Regions from separate parts of the Leclercia sp. GHBNCSD genome, predicted to be linked through region 2. Evidence: predicted binding sites of a transcription regulator. Region 2 holds the regulator's gene; the other holds the start of a gene.
What was found. Region 2 encodes LexA, which represses DNA repair genes until DNA is damaged. Its sites were predicted from a motif close to TNCTGTATGTACATACAGNA; they were not measured.
Positions count from the first base shown of each region.

Region 1: rmuC (DNA recombination protein RmuC) is a predicted target of LexA. The motif match lies at 4,769-4,788, and genes of this name have one in related genera.

Region 1 is NZ_JBQVYO010000001.1:2,206,267-2,212,781, reverse strand. It holds gene tatA (Sec-independent protein translocase subunit TatA) at 1-123, opposite strand, end outside; gene ubiB (ubiquinone biosynthesis regulatory protein kinase UbiB) at 200-1,840, opposite strand; gene ubiJ (ubiquinone biosynthesis protein UbiJ) at 1,837-2,442, opposite strand; gene ubiE (bifunctional demethylmenaquinone methyltransferase/2-methoxy-6-polyprenyl-1,4-benzoquinol methylase UbiE) at 2,456-3,211, opposite strand; gene rmuC (DNA recombination protein RmuC) at 3,301-4,725, opposite strand; gene udp (uridine phosphorylase) at 4,865-5,626, opposite strand; gene ACT3IC_RS10640 (dienelactone hydrolase family protein) at 5,878-6,515, shown strand, end outside.
Region 2 is NZ_JBQVYO010000001.1:1,687,392-1,693,906, forward strand. It holds gene ACT3IC_RS08235 (conjugal transfer protein TraF) at 1-953, opposite strand, end outside; gene ACT3IC_RS08240 (cupin domain-containing protein) at 1,118-1,606, opposite strand; gene zur (zinc uptake transcriptional repressor Zur) at 1,719-2,234, shown strand; gene ACT3IC_RS08250 (CsbD family protein) at 2,303-2,512, opposite strand; gene dinF (MATE family efflux transporter DinF) at 2,654-3,973, opposite strand; gene lexA (transcriptional repressor LexA) at 4,037-4,645, opposite strand; gene ACT3IC_RS08265 (diacylglycerol kinase) at 4,755-5,123, opposite strand; gene plsB (glycerol-3-phosphate 1-O-acyltransferase PlsB) at 5,279-6,515, shown strand, end outside.

The DNA.
Region 1 (6,515 bases), 520 kb from region 2:
TTTCTTGAAGCCTTTGATGGAGGCGCCAAGATCGGAACCGATAGAACCCAGTTTTTTGGTACCGAAAAGCAGCACGACGATGACGGCAATAATCACCAATTGCCAGATACTGATACCACCCATACTTCTTCCTCAGTTGTAGATGATAAATTAATCAGGCCGCATTATACGTTATGCGGCCCTGCGATAGCGATGCAATTCAGCGTGTTTTACGCCATCCTGCCAGCCAGACCACCACTCCACCGGCCATCAGCCAGGCGGGCATCAACTCCCAGTCAGGACGGTTGATTAGCAATAGCGTGCCGCTTAACAACAGCGTGGCGCCTATGCCAAACAGATACCGTGACTGGCCCTGACGCACATGATTGGTTTGCAGCTCACGAGCGATTTTATCTACGCTATGTTGCAAGTTTTTGCTCTGACGCAAACTGTCGTACACCAGTTCCGGCAGTTCGGGCATTTTTTCGATCCAGAAAGGTGCTTTCTCTTTCAGGGAGCGGACCAGGGCAGGCAGCCCAACCTGGTCTTTGATCCAGGACTCAAGGAACGGTTTTGCCGTTTTCCATAAGTCTAACTGAGGATAGAGTTGCCGCCCCACCCCTTCAACGTAAAGTAATGTTTTCTGAAGTAAAACTAATTGCGGCTGCACTTCCATATTGAAGCGTCGGGCGGTATTGAACAGGTTCAGCAGCACATGGCCAAACGAGATCTCCGCCAGCGGTTTCTCGAAAATAGGCTCACAAACCGTCCGAATAGCGAACTCAAACTCTTCGACGTTGGTGTCCGGAGGAACCCAACCGGAGTCGACGTGCAGTTCAGCCACTTTACGGTAATCGCGATTGAAGAAGGCGATAAAGTTCTCGGCCAGATAGCGCTTATCTTCTTTGTTCAGCGAGCCGACGATACCGCAGTCAATGCCGATGTATTGCGGATCTTCCGGGTGCTCGTAACTCACGAAGATATTGCCGGGGTGCATGTCGGCATGGAAGAAGCTGTCGCGGAACACCTGGGTAAAGAAGACCTGTACGCCACGCTCGGCCAGCAGCTTCATGTTGGTGCCCTGCTTTTCGAGGGTCGCGACGTCCGATACCGGGATGCCGTAGATGCGCTCCATCACCATCATGTCCTGGCTGCAATAGTCGGAGTAGACCTCCGGCACATACAGCATCGGGCTGTTTTCAAAATTGCGGCGCAGCTGAATCGCGTTCGCCGATTCACGCAGCAGATTCAGCTCATCAATCAGCGTCTTTTCATATTCACGCACCACTTCCATCGGACGCAGGCGACGGCCATCAGGCAACAGACGCGGCACCCAGCGAGCCAGACGGTAGATGAGTCTCATGTCGGCTCTGATGATCGGCAGAATATCCGGGCGGATCACCTTGATGACCACCTCTTTGCCGTTCTCTTTCAGCCGCGCGGTGTGAACCTGGGCGATAGAGGCCGAAGCCAGCGGTTGGATGTCGAAGTCATCGAACCAGCTTTCTACCGGGATATCACCCATCGCCTTTTCGATCTGCCGCTTTGCCAGCCGGCCATCGAACGGGGCGACTTTATCCTGCAGCAGAGCCAGCTGATCGGCAATCTGGGGAGGGAAGAGATCGCGGCGGGTCGAGAGCATCTGGCCGAACTTGATCCATACCGGACCCAGCTCCTGCAACGCCAGCCGCAGCCGCTCACCGAGCAGCTTGTCTTTATGGCGATTTGGCATCCAGAATAGCGTTTGCCGCCAGAGGCGCAGCGGCAAGGTAATACGCATTCGAGGGATCAACTCATCGAGCCCGTAGCTCAAAAAGGTGCGGATGATAAAATAGAGGCGCCGAATTTCACCTGGCGTCATTTGCCCTCCAGCTTTTCAAGCCTTTTAGTCAGTGCATCAACCGAACGTTCAACCGCGGCGGTTTCTTCTGCAAACCATGCTGCTTCCAGCGGCCCGGGAGCCATGCGCCACTCTTCGGTAAGCACCTCCGCAGCATAGCGCTGCTGACGCTGAAAACCTTTTTTCAGCAATGAGGCACCGCCGCGCAGCACTTTACTGATCCCCTCTGCGGCAATATCGCCCGTCCAGGGAGCCAGCAGTTCAGCCGGATCAAATTCCGCCAGGTCAGCCAGCGAAACGAAGTTTTGTACCACCTGGATATCGCCGTCGACTTCCAGCTCACCGCTACGGATGAGGGCGGTGAGCTGCTGGCGATCGCGCAGTTTAGGCAGCGTACTCATATGGGTGATAACAGAGCAGTCAGCCTCGCCCTCCCACTCGCCCAGCACGTCGAGCTGACGCTCGCTAAATACCAGCACCAGCGGGGTCGAAAACTCTTTTACCACCACGCGCAGCACTTTACCGTTCAGTCGCTGGCGTGCCGTTTTGAGCGCGGGCGAGCGATACAGAAAGGTATTGAGTACGTTTTCAACACCGGCTGTGATCAAGGGTTTAAACGGCATCTGCCACCTCCACTCAGAACTTGTACCCGCGATGCAGGGCGACAACGCCCGCGGTCATGTTGAAGTAATCAACATTGTCAAAGCCCGCATCCTGCATCATAGCCTTTAACGTGTCCTGGTTAGGGTGCATACGGATGGACTCGGCCAGGTAGCGATAGCTGTCGGCATCGTTAGCAACCACTTCACCAATGCGCGGCAGAATGTGGAAAGAGTAAGCGTCGTACGCTTTGCTCAGGGGCTCAATAATCGGTTTAGAGAACTCCAGCACCAGCAGGCGTCCACCCGGTTTCAGCACGCGGTACATGGAACGCAGCGCTTTCTCTTTATCGGTGACGTTACGCAGACCGAACGAGATGGTGATGCAGTCAAAAGTGTTATCCGGGAAAGGCAGCGCCTCGGCGTTCGCCTGGACGTACTCAACGTTGCCGACCACACCGAGATTGCGCAGTTTCTCACGCCCCATTTTCAGCATGGAGTCGTTGATATCAGCCAGCACAACGCGGCCTGTTTCCCCTACCAGACGCGAGAATTTCGCGGTAAGGTCGCCGGTCCCGCCCGCCAGATCAAGCACGGTTTGCCCACGACGCACGCCGCTACAATCAATAGTGAAGCGCTTCCACAAGCGATGAATGCCGAATGACATCAGGTCATTCATTACATCGTACTTCGCCGCCACGGAATGGAATACGTGGGCCACCATGTCAGCTTTCTGCGCTTTAGCGACAGTCTGAAAGCCAAAGTGCGTTGTGTCTTGTGAATCTTCAACCATCTCAGAGCCTGCTTATCAATCAAATGTACGAGAAGTGTAACAGATTGGGCGAATTTGCCCTACGATTCAACCACCCCAGGAATAACGCCCTACAGGTCTGCCGACGCGTGTGCCTCTGCTAACGTATTGTTTGTCTTTTGAACATCGCCCTCGCCACGCAACCGGTACTCTTCATCCTGCGCGGTGGCCTGCTCGACTAAATCCGGATTAATCTCGCGTTTAACCTCCACGCCAAGGCTGCGGAACGATTCGGCCTGAGCCAGCAGATTGCCGCGACCGGAGGCCAGCTTTTTCATCGCCTGACGATAGTTATCCTGGGCGCGATCCAGACTCTGCCCAACGGACGACATGTCATCGACGAACAGGCGCATTTTGTCGTACAACCGGCTGGCGCGATCGGCAATCTGCTGGGCATTGCGGCTCTGATGCTCGTAGCGCCAAAGATTAGCAATGGTACGCAGCGCCACCAGCAGCGTGGTCGGGCTGACCAGCATAATGTTGTTTTTTAACGCTTCGGAGATCAGCTCCGGCTGGCGGTCCAGCGCCAGTAAGAAGGCGGGTTCAACCGGGATAAACATAAGCACATAGTCAAGCGAACGCAGGCCGGGTAACTGCTGATAATCTTTACGCCCCAGCAGGCGAATGTGGTTCCGCACCGAGGCGATATGCTCCTGCAACGCCGTCTCGCGGGTGTAGTCGTCCTCGGCATTAAAGTAACGCTCATAGGCCACCAACGTCATTTTGGCATCGATGACCACATCCTTCTCCTGCGGCAGGCGGACAATGACATCCGGCTGCATCCGCGCGCGAGATTCTGTTTCGATACTGACCTGGGTCTGATATTCATGCCCTTCACGCAGGCCGGAAGCTTCCAGTACGCGGGTCAACACCACTTCGCCCCAGTTGCCCTGGGTTTTATTGTCGCCTTTCAGCGCCCGGGTCAGGTTGATCGCTTCCTGGGCCATCTGGGCATTTAGCTGCTGGAGATTGCGAATTTCATGGGCCAGCGTGTGTCGCTCCCGCGCCTCCTGGCCAAAGCTGTCCTGCACCTGGCGACGAAAACCGTCCAGCTGTTCGCGCAGGGGAGTCAGCAGACCGTTCAGGCTCTGACGGTTTTGCTCGTCAACACGGCGGTTGCTCTGCTCAAAGATGCGGTTCGCCAGGTTTTCGAACTGCTCGCTCAGGCGCTGTTCGCTGTTGATCATCTGGCGGATTTTATCTTCCGCATGCAGTTGGGTGGATTCCAGGCGGGTGGTGACTTCGCGCAGGTCGGCTTCCAGCGAGGTATTGATATCCCGCAGATTACGCAGTTCGTTATTGAGTAGCTCGCACTCGTCGCGCCAGTGTCCGCTTTGCGCCGCCTGTTGTTTCAGCGCGCTTAAGGCAGCCACCATCTCCTCACGTTCGGCCAGCTGATCGGCTTTTTGCTGAGCATGCTGATAGCTGGCGAACAACCAGCCCACGCCGACGCTGACCAGCGCGATAACGACATAAAAAAGGATGGAAATATCCACGACGCCCCCTGCATCAAGGTATGACCCGCACAAAATAGAATTGTGCTGTATAAACGTCCAGTTTGAAAAGGGTTTTCTGCGAGGGGCTACGCAAAGAAAAAGGCCGAACGGGTCGGCCTTTGGCAAAGAAAAGGAGTAATTACAGCAGGCGGCGGGCCGCTTCCACCACGATTTTCACCGCGTGGCTTTCGGTCTGCTTCATGGTCTCGGCGTTCGGGATCTCTTGCTGGGTACGGTTCACAATGACACCCGCAACCATACCGGCACGCAGACCCTGGCTTGCACACATGGTCAGCAGCGTAGCGGATTCCATTTCATAGTTCATAACGCCCATAGACTGCCACTCTTCCATCGAGCCTTTGAAACGGCTGACCACGCGACCGGAGAAGGTATCGTAGCGCTCCTGGCCCGGGTAGAAGGTGTCTGAGGAGGCGGTCACGCCAACGTGAGTGGTTGCGCCGACGGATTTCGCGGCTTCCACCAGCGCGGTGGTGCACTCGAAATCGGCCACTGCCGGGAACTCCATCGGGGCAAAGTGCAGGCTCGCGCCGTCCAGACGCACGGACGCGGTGGTGACCAGTACGTCGCCAACGTTGATGTGCGGCTGGATCGCACCGGTCGTACCGATACGCAGGAAAGTACGGATGCCCAGCTGTGCCAGCTCTTCAACGGCAATAGAGGTAGACGGGCCACCGATACCGGTTGAGCAGACGATCACCGCTTTGCCATCCAGCTCTGCCCGCCAGGTCGTGAATTCGCGATGGGCTGCCAGCTTAACCGGCTTATCCATCAGCGCGGCGATCTTTTCCACACGCTCAGGATCGCCAGGGACGATAGCGAGCGTAGCCCCTTGTAAATCATTTTTAGTGAGGCCGAGATGAAAAACATCAGACTTAGACATAGAAAACTCCTCTGTGGGTCAGTTTGTCAGCAGAAGCAAAGCGGTACTTTACCGGAGCATATAGCTTAATTTCGTGACAGATATCACCGCGAATGAAATTGATTGCATTTAATTACCATGAAATAGTGATTAACATCACATTAACGACTTATATCGTTATCTGTTGCACAAAAGATAGCCTGTTTCGGGCACTGTGGATTGTTAACCTGCGGACTATATTTACTTTTGCGCTAATTGGTACGGAGAATGCCATGACTGGAACATCTGGATTTGCCCCTGCTGCTGATCTGCAAGCCTCAACCGTTGTCACTACCCCCGACGAGGCGATTACCGCCGGGGAGACCTCGATTCCGACCCAGGGCGATAATATGCCTGCTTACCATGCCCGGCCCAAAAATGCGCAAGGGGCATTGCCGATCGTCATCGTGATTCAGGAAATTTTCGGCGTACATGAGCATATTCGCGATATCTGTCGCCGCCTGGCGCTGGAAGGCTATCTGGCGGTCGCGCCGGAGCTCTACTTCCGTCAGGGCGATCCGAACGAGTACAGCGACATCCCTACCCTGTTCAGCAATCTGGTCAGTAAAGTGCCGGACGCGCAGGTGCTGGCGGATCTCGATCATGTCGCCAACTGGGCAGCGCGCAACGGTGGCGATCCTCATCGTCTGCTGGCGACCGGTTTCTGCTGGGGCGGACGGATCAGCTGGCTCTATGCCGCCCATAACCCGCAGCTGAAAGCAGCCGTGGCGTGGTATGGCAAACTGGTCGGCGAGAAAACCCTGAACTCACCAAAGCATCCGGTGGATGTGGCTACCGATTTAAACGCCCCCGTGCTGGGGCTCTATGGCGCCGAAGACACCGGCATTCCACTGGATACCGTCGAGACGAT
Region 2 (6,515 bases):
CCGTTGAGAATGCGGATGTCATTGGTATCAATATCACGTGATAAGAGGTTCTGCCCGCTCAGGCCCACCGTCCAGTTCTCACCAAAGTCCACCGCCACGCCGACATCGACGTTAAAACTGGTATCGTCGTTACGGTAGCGGCTGCTGTTAAAGTCGCCGCTGTCGTAGGTATAAATGGAGGTGGTGTAGTTATAGAGCCAGGTTTGCTGCAGTTTCGGCGTGACGCCCACCGAAACCGGCAGGTCGCTTACCGTAAACTGACGGGCAATCGCCACGCCATAATCGGAGACGATGGCCCCTCTGCCCATGGCAACAGAGTTAAGATTGCGGGTAATCACGTCGCTGCCGTTGCGCGCCGCGCTCAGCGCCATCTGGTTGGTCATTCCCGGGCTACCCTGCAATCGGCGTAAAAAATCGATGTCCTGAGGATCGATTTCTGAGCTGACGCGGGCATGGGCATTAGCTTTGGCGACAAACGCCAGCGACAGGCCGGAACCCGGGATGCTCACGGCTATCCCGCCGCCGGCGTTGGCATGCGCCGTTTTGCCATCAAGAAATTCCAGCTGATCGGCAAGGCTGCCGGCGGCTCTCTGCAGCTCACTAAGCGTGCCTTGCGGATCGGCGGCGATCTGCGCCACGGTCAGATCGTCGATCATCTGCCGATCGTCGGTGATCTCATCGCTGATTTCATCGATCTTATCCTGCAAATTGTCTTTATCGCTAATTTGCGCTCCCACGGAGGGGAAAATGATGGCGACGTCATCCTCTTCTTTTGATTTTGCCAACAGCGCCGGGTTAATTAACACCCCGCTGCCATAATGGGCCGATGCAACGCCTGTTCCGCCCATTGCATCGCCGCGTGCTTCCGTCCAGGTATTTGCGGCTCCAGCCTGATGAGACAAAAGAATACCGGTGGCAATTCCCGCCACAGAAAGTTTGAGTTTTATTTTCACAGGACACCTGACTTATTTTGGGTAAATTAACCCCGGCGGCTATACGCCGCGCAGGGAAATACGTCCTCTGTGAAAAAAGTATTAGAAGCTAAATATGTCTTAAACTTTAGTATTAGATAAGCTATTGATTTCCTTATGGCTTTAAATAGGTATAGAACAAGAATTTATTTTCGCCCGGGTTTTCCATCATGCGGACCAAAAAATTGTGGCGGGTGATCGATCCAGCGATCTTCACGGGTGGCGGCATATACTGCATTTAGCGGATAATAAATTCGGTTATATTTTTTATTGGCTTCGCCCACCACTAATAACCGCACTTCTTCAGTGGTGTTATTAATAAAGGTGTGGCAAACCCCCGTCCCGGCCGGAAATCCTACGCTGTCCCCCGGCTCCAGCTTCCATAAATACCCGTTGATCCAGGCTTCGGGATAACCCTCCAGCACAAAGATAAACTCCTCTTCATCGCTTTCGGCATGTGGATAGGAGGTACGACGCCCAGGCGGCAGGCGTTCATGGTGAATACCGAGGCGGCCTAAGCCAAGCGCTCGAGCCAGGGGCGCGCCAATGGAGAAACGCTCTGTGCTATCGGGATAGGTTGAATTGTCGGCCCCTTCTACCTCACGCCAGTGTCGAATACAGTCCGGTCTTTTCATCTTTTGGTCCCCCGTGGTTTTTCGTCAGGGTAGCACACCTGCTGGATCTCGGCGTTTAGGCCAGAACATGGTAAACTGGCGGTTTGTTATTCCACGTTATTCGAGGTGCAAAATGGAAACGACCACAATGCAGGCACTGTTAGCGCAAGCCGAAAAGCTCTGTGCGCAACGCAATGTGCGCCTGACTCCGCAGCGCCTTGAAGTGTTGCGCCTGCTGAGCCTGCAAAACGGGGCCATCAGCGCTTACGACCTGCTCGATCTGCTGCGCGAAAGCGAGCCGCAGGCGAAGCCCCCTACCGTATACCGGGCGCTCGATTTTCTGCTTGAGCAGGGTTTTGTGCATAAAGTGGAATCGACCAACAGCTATGTGCTGTGCCACCTTTTCGATCAGCCTACCCACACCTCAGCGATGTTTATTTGCGATCGCTGCGGCAGCGTGAAGGAAGAAGGCGCGGAAGGGGTGGAAGACATCATGCATACTCTGGCGGCGAAGATGGGATTTGCCCTGCGTCACAACGTGATTGAAGCGCACGGTCTGTGCCGCAACTGCGTAGAAGTCGAGGCCTGCCGCCATCAGGAAAATTGCCAGCATGACCACTCTATCCAGTTGAAAAAGAAGCCGCGTTGAGCACAAAAAAAGGGGCGACCTGAAGGTCGCCCTGGGCGTACATCCGTGTACCTGCGGGTAGAGCTGAATTACCAGCGATAGTTGTTACGGGTTTCCCAGTCACCAACTTCTTTCTCCGCCTGGTCTTTCTCATAACCATAGCGTTCCTGAATTTTCCCCACCAGCTGGTCACGTTTACCTTCGATAACGGTCATGTCATCGTCAGTCAGGTCGCCCCACTGTTCTTTTACTTTACCTTTGATCTGCTTCCAGTTACCGCCGACTTGGTCTTTATTCATCATCGATTCCTCTTCGCTCGGTCGTTAAGGATAAGTTCGTCCTGAAATAGATTTCGTGCTGGACGTGATAATAATTATAGATAAGCGTGCGGCGTTGGGTTTGTTATTCGGAATCTTTTACCATTCAGTAAGGTGAAGCCGTTATTGAAACCAGGTGCCGTTGCGCCAGTGCCGGCGCCAGATCCAGCCCAGAGAGAGCCCCCGCAGCGCCAGGAAAACGCTCAGGGCCAGCCACAGGCCGTGATTACCCAGCCAGGGCAAGGTGAACAGCGTCAGACCAAACCCGGCGGCCGCGACGGCCATACTGTTGCGCATCTCTGCGCCACGGGTTGCGCCGATAAACATGCCGTCGAGCAAATAGCACCAGACCCCCACCACCGGCAAAATCACCTGCCAGACAAGATAATGGCTCGCCAGCGCGCGCAGCTCTGGCAGCGAAGTCAGCAGCGCCACGATCGGGTTACCCGCCAGGGCATAGACAAGCGCGAAGGCCAGCGCCACCATGCCAGACTGACGGCAGGCTGCCCGCCATACTTCGCGCAGCTGGCCGCTTTCCCGGGCGCCATAGGCCTGCCCGGAGTGCGCTTCAACCGCATAGGCAAAACCATCCAGCGCGTAGGCGGTAAAGGTGAGGAGCGTCATCAGCACGGCGTTAACGGCGATAATCTCCGGCCCCAAACGCGCGCCCAGCACCGTCAGCGCGCCGAAACAGAGTTGCAGCAGCAGCGAGCGCAGCATAATGTCCCGGTTCAGGGCCAGCAGCTTGCGGATATTGCCGCGCCAGCTCGCTTTCAGCAGCGCCAGGGAAATGCCGCGCAGAGCCAGCACCCGCCAGACCATCCACAAGCCGAGCAACAGGGTGGCGTATTCGGCGGCAGCAGTCGCCAGGGCGGCCCCCTGCACGTTCATTTTCAGCCCGATCACCAGCCATAGATCCAGCACGATATTGAGCAGATTACCCACCACCAGCAGGATCACCGGTGCCCGGGCATACTGCACCCCCAGCAGCCAGCCGAGCAGCACCAGATTAGCCAGCGATGCCGGGGCGCTGAGCCAGCGGATCTCAAGGAAGCGCCGCGCCTGATGCAGGACATCCTCGCTGCCACCCACGATATGTAGCGCCAGATCGATAAGCGGTGTGCGCAGCAGCACAATCAGCAGACCGGCGCCGAGCGCGAGGATCAGCGGCTGCACCAGCGCCCGGGCCAGACGCAGCGGATCTTTCGCGCCATAGGCCTGAGCGGTGAGACCGGTGGTGCTCATACGCAAAAAGAGCAGCAGCATAAACAGGAAACTGGTTGCCGTGGCGCCGATGGCGACACCGCCCAGATAGACCGGAGAGTCGAGATGGCCGATAACGGCGGTATCCACCAGCCCCAGCAGCGGGACGCTGATATTGGAGACGATCATCGGGAGGGCAAGACGCCACAACGCCTTGTCTGAAGCAGTCAGCAGAGACATGTGTATGACCGGGAGAAAAAAGAAAAGCAGACTGCGGGGTTGCCGCAGTCTGTCAGAAAGAGGTTATAACCATTCACCGTTGCGGATGACGCCTACCGCCAGCCCTTCGATGGAAAAGTTATGTTCACGCAGATCGACAACAATCGGGGAAAACTCGCTGTTTTCCGGCAGCAGCTGTACCGTGTTGCCCTGTTTTTTCAGACGCTTAACGGTCACTTCATCATCTATGCGCGCCACAACGACCTGGCCGTTGCGCACATCCTGCGTTTTATGTACCGCCAGCAGATCGCCGTCGAGAATGCCGATATCCTTCATGGACATCCCGCTGACGCGCAGCAAGAAGTCCGCGCTCGGTTTGAACATGCCCGGATCGACCTGATAGTGGCCTTCAATATGCTGTTGCGCCAGCAGCGGTTCCCCGGCGGCGACACGACCGACAAGCGGAAGGCCCTCTTCTGCTTCAACGAGCAGACGAATACCACGAGACGCGCCGGAGACAATCTCAAGCACACCCTTACGCGCCAGGGCTTTAAGGTGCTCTTCAGCGGCGTTTGGAGAACGGAAGCCCAGACGCTGCGCGATTTCTGCACGCGTCGGCGGCATACCCGTCTGGCCGATATGATCCCGAATGAGATCAAACACCTCTTGCTGCCTGGTCGTTAACGCTTTCATTCCGCCCCCTGGGTGTATATACAGTTATGCTGTGAGTATATACAGCTAAAGGCGATTTTGGAACCACAAACCGCATAAAAAACCAGAGACTTGTTCGGTTTCTGAAGGCTTATCGCAAATGCCCCCAAAGCAGCGTGACCCAGGTAAACAGAGCAACGATAATCGCCATCAGCACAGCGGCAGAGCCCATATCTTTCGCCCGGCCCGAAAGCTCATGGAAGTCGCTGCCAATGCGGTCGACCACCGCCTCGATCGCACTGTTCAGAATTTCGACTATCATCACCAACATTACCGATCCAATCAGGAGTACGCGGGTGATGGGATCAACATCCAGCCAGCAGGCAATAATAATCGCCGCGATGACTGCTACCCCCTCCTGGCGAAAAGCGGCTTCATTGATCCAGGCAGCACGAATGCCTTTCCAGGAATAGCCGGCAGCTTTAATGATTCGGGTTAACCCAGTGGTATTGTTGGCCATTAAAAGAAACCTTTCTTCGAAAATAGCGTCAGAAACGGTGGCTTAAGCGCGCTGCGCTGCCGCCGGAAGTATGACGGGTAACAACAGAAATTTTGCGCGCTTTCTGTTATCCTTGCGCCGCAATTGCATTTTTAACCAGAGGCTTTACATCGTTTATGTCTGGCTGGCCACGAATTTACTACAAATTACTTAATTTACCATTAAGCGTCCTGGTAAAAAGCAAGTCTATTCCGGCGGTTCCCACGCTGGAATTGGGACTCGATACCTCGCGTCCTATTATGTACGTTTTGCCTTACAACTCGAAGGCCGACTTGCTGACGCTCCGCGCCCAATGCCTGGCGCACGATCTCCCGGATCCGCTGGAGCCGCTGGAGATCGACGGCACCCAACTGCCACGCTACATCTTTATCCACGGCGGACCTCGCGTATTCACCTGGTACACGCCGAAAGAAGAGTCCATTAAGCTGTTCCATGATTACCTCGACCTGCACCGCAGCAACCCGCTGCTGGATGTGCAGATGGTGCCGGTATCGGTGATGTTTGGCCGTCGTCCGGGGCGCGATAAAGGCGAAGAGAATCCGCCGTTGCGCATGCTCAACGGGGTGCAGAAGTTTTTCGCCGTCAACTGGCTGGGCCGCGACAGCTTTGTCCGTTTTTCACCTTCCGTCTCCCTGCGCCGCATGGCCGATGAGCACGGCACGGATAAAACCATCGCCCAGAAGCTGGCCCGCGTGGCGCGTATGCACTTTGCCCGCCAGCGTCTTGCCGCGGTAGGCCCGCGCCTGCCTGCTCGCCAGGATCTGTTCAATAAGCTGCTGGCGTCGAAAGCCATTGCCCGTGCCGTCGAAGACGAAGCGCGCAGCAAAAAGATCTCCCATGAGAAGGCGCAGCAAAACGCCATCGCCCTGATGGAAGAGATTGCCGCCAACTTCTCCTACGAGATGATCCGCCTCAGCGACCGTATCCTGAGCTTTACCTGGAACCGTCTCTATCAGGGGATTAACGTGCACAACGCCGAGCGTGTGCGCCAGCTGGCCCATGACGGCCATGAAATTGTCTACGTCCCCTGCCACCGCAGCCACATGGACTACCTGCTGCTCTCGTACGTGCTCTATCACCAGGGGCTGGTGCCACCGCACATTGCGGCGGGCATTAACCTCAACTTCTGGCCGGCAGGGCCGATCTTCCGCCGTCTGGGTGCGTTCTTTATTCGCCGTACCTTTAAAGGCAACAAGCTCTACTCCACCGTCTTCCGTGAATATCTGGGCGAGCTGTTCAGCCGCGGCTATTCCGTCGAGTACTTTGTGGAGGGTGGCCGTTCCCGTACCGGGCGTTTGCTCGATCCGAAGACCGGCACCCTGTCGATGACTATCCAGGCGATGCTGCGCGGCG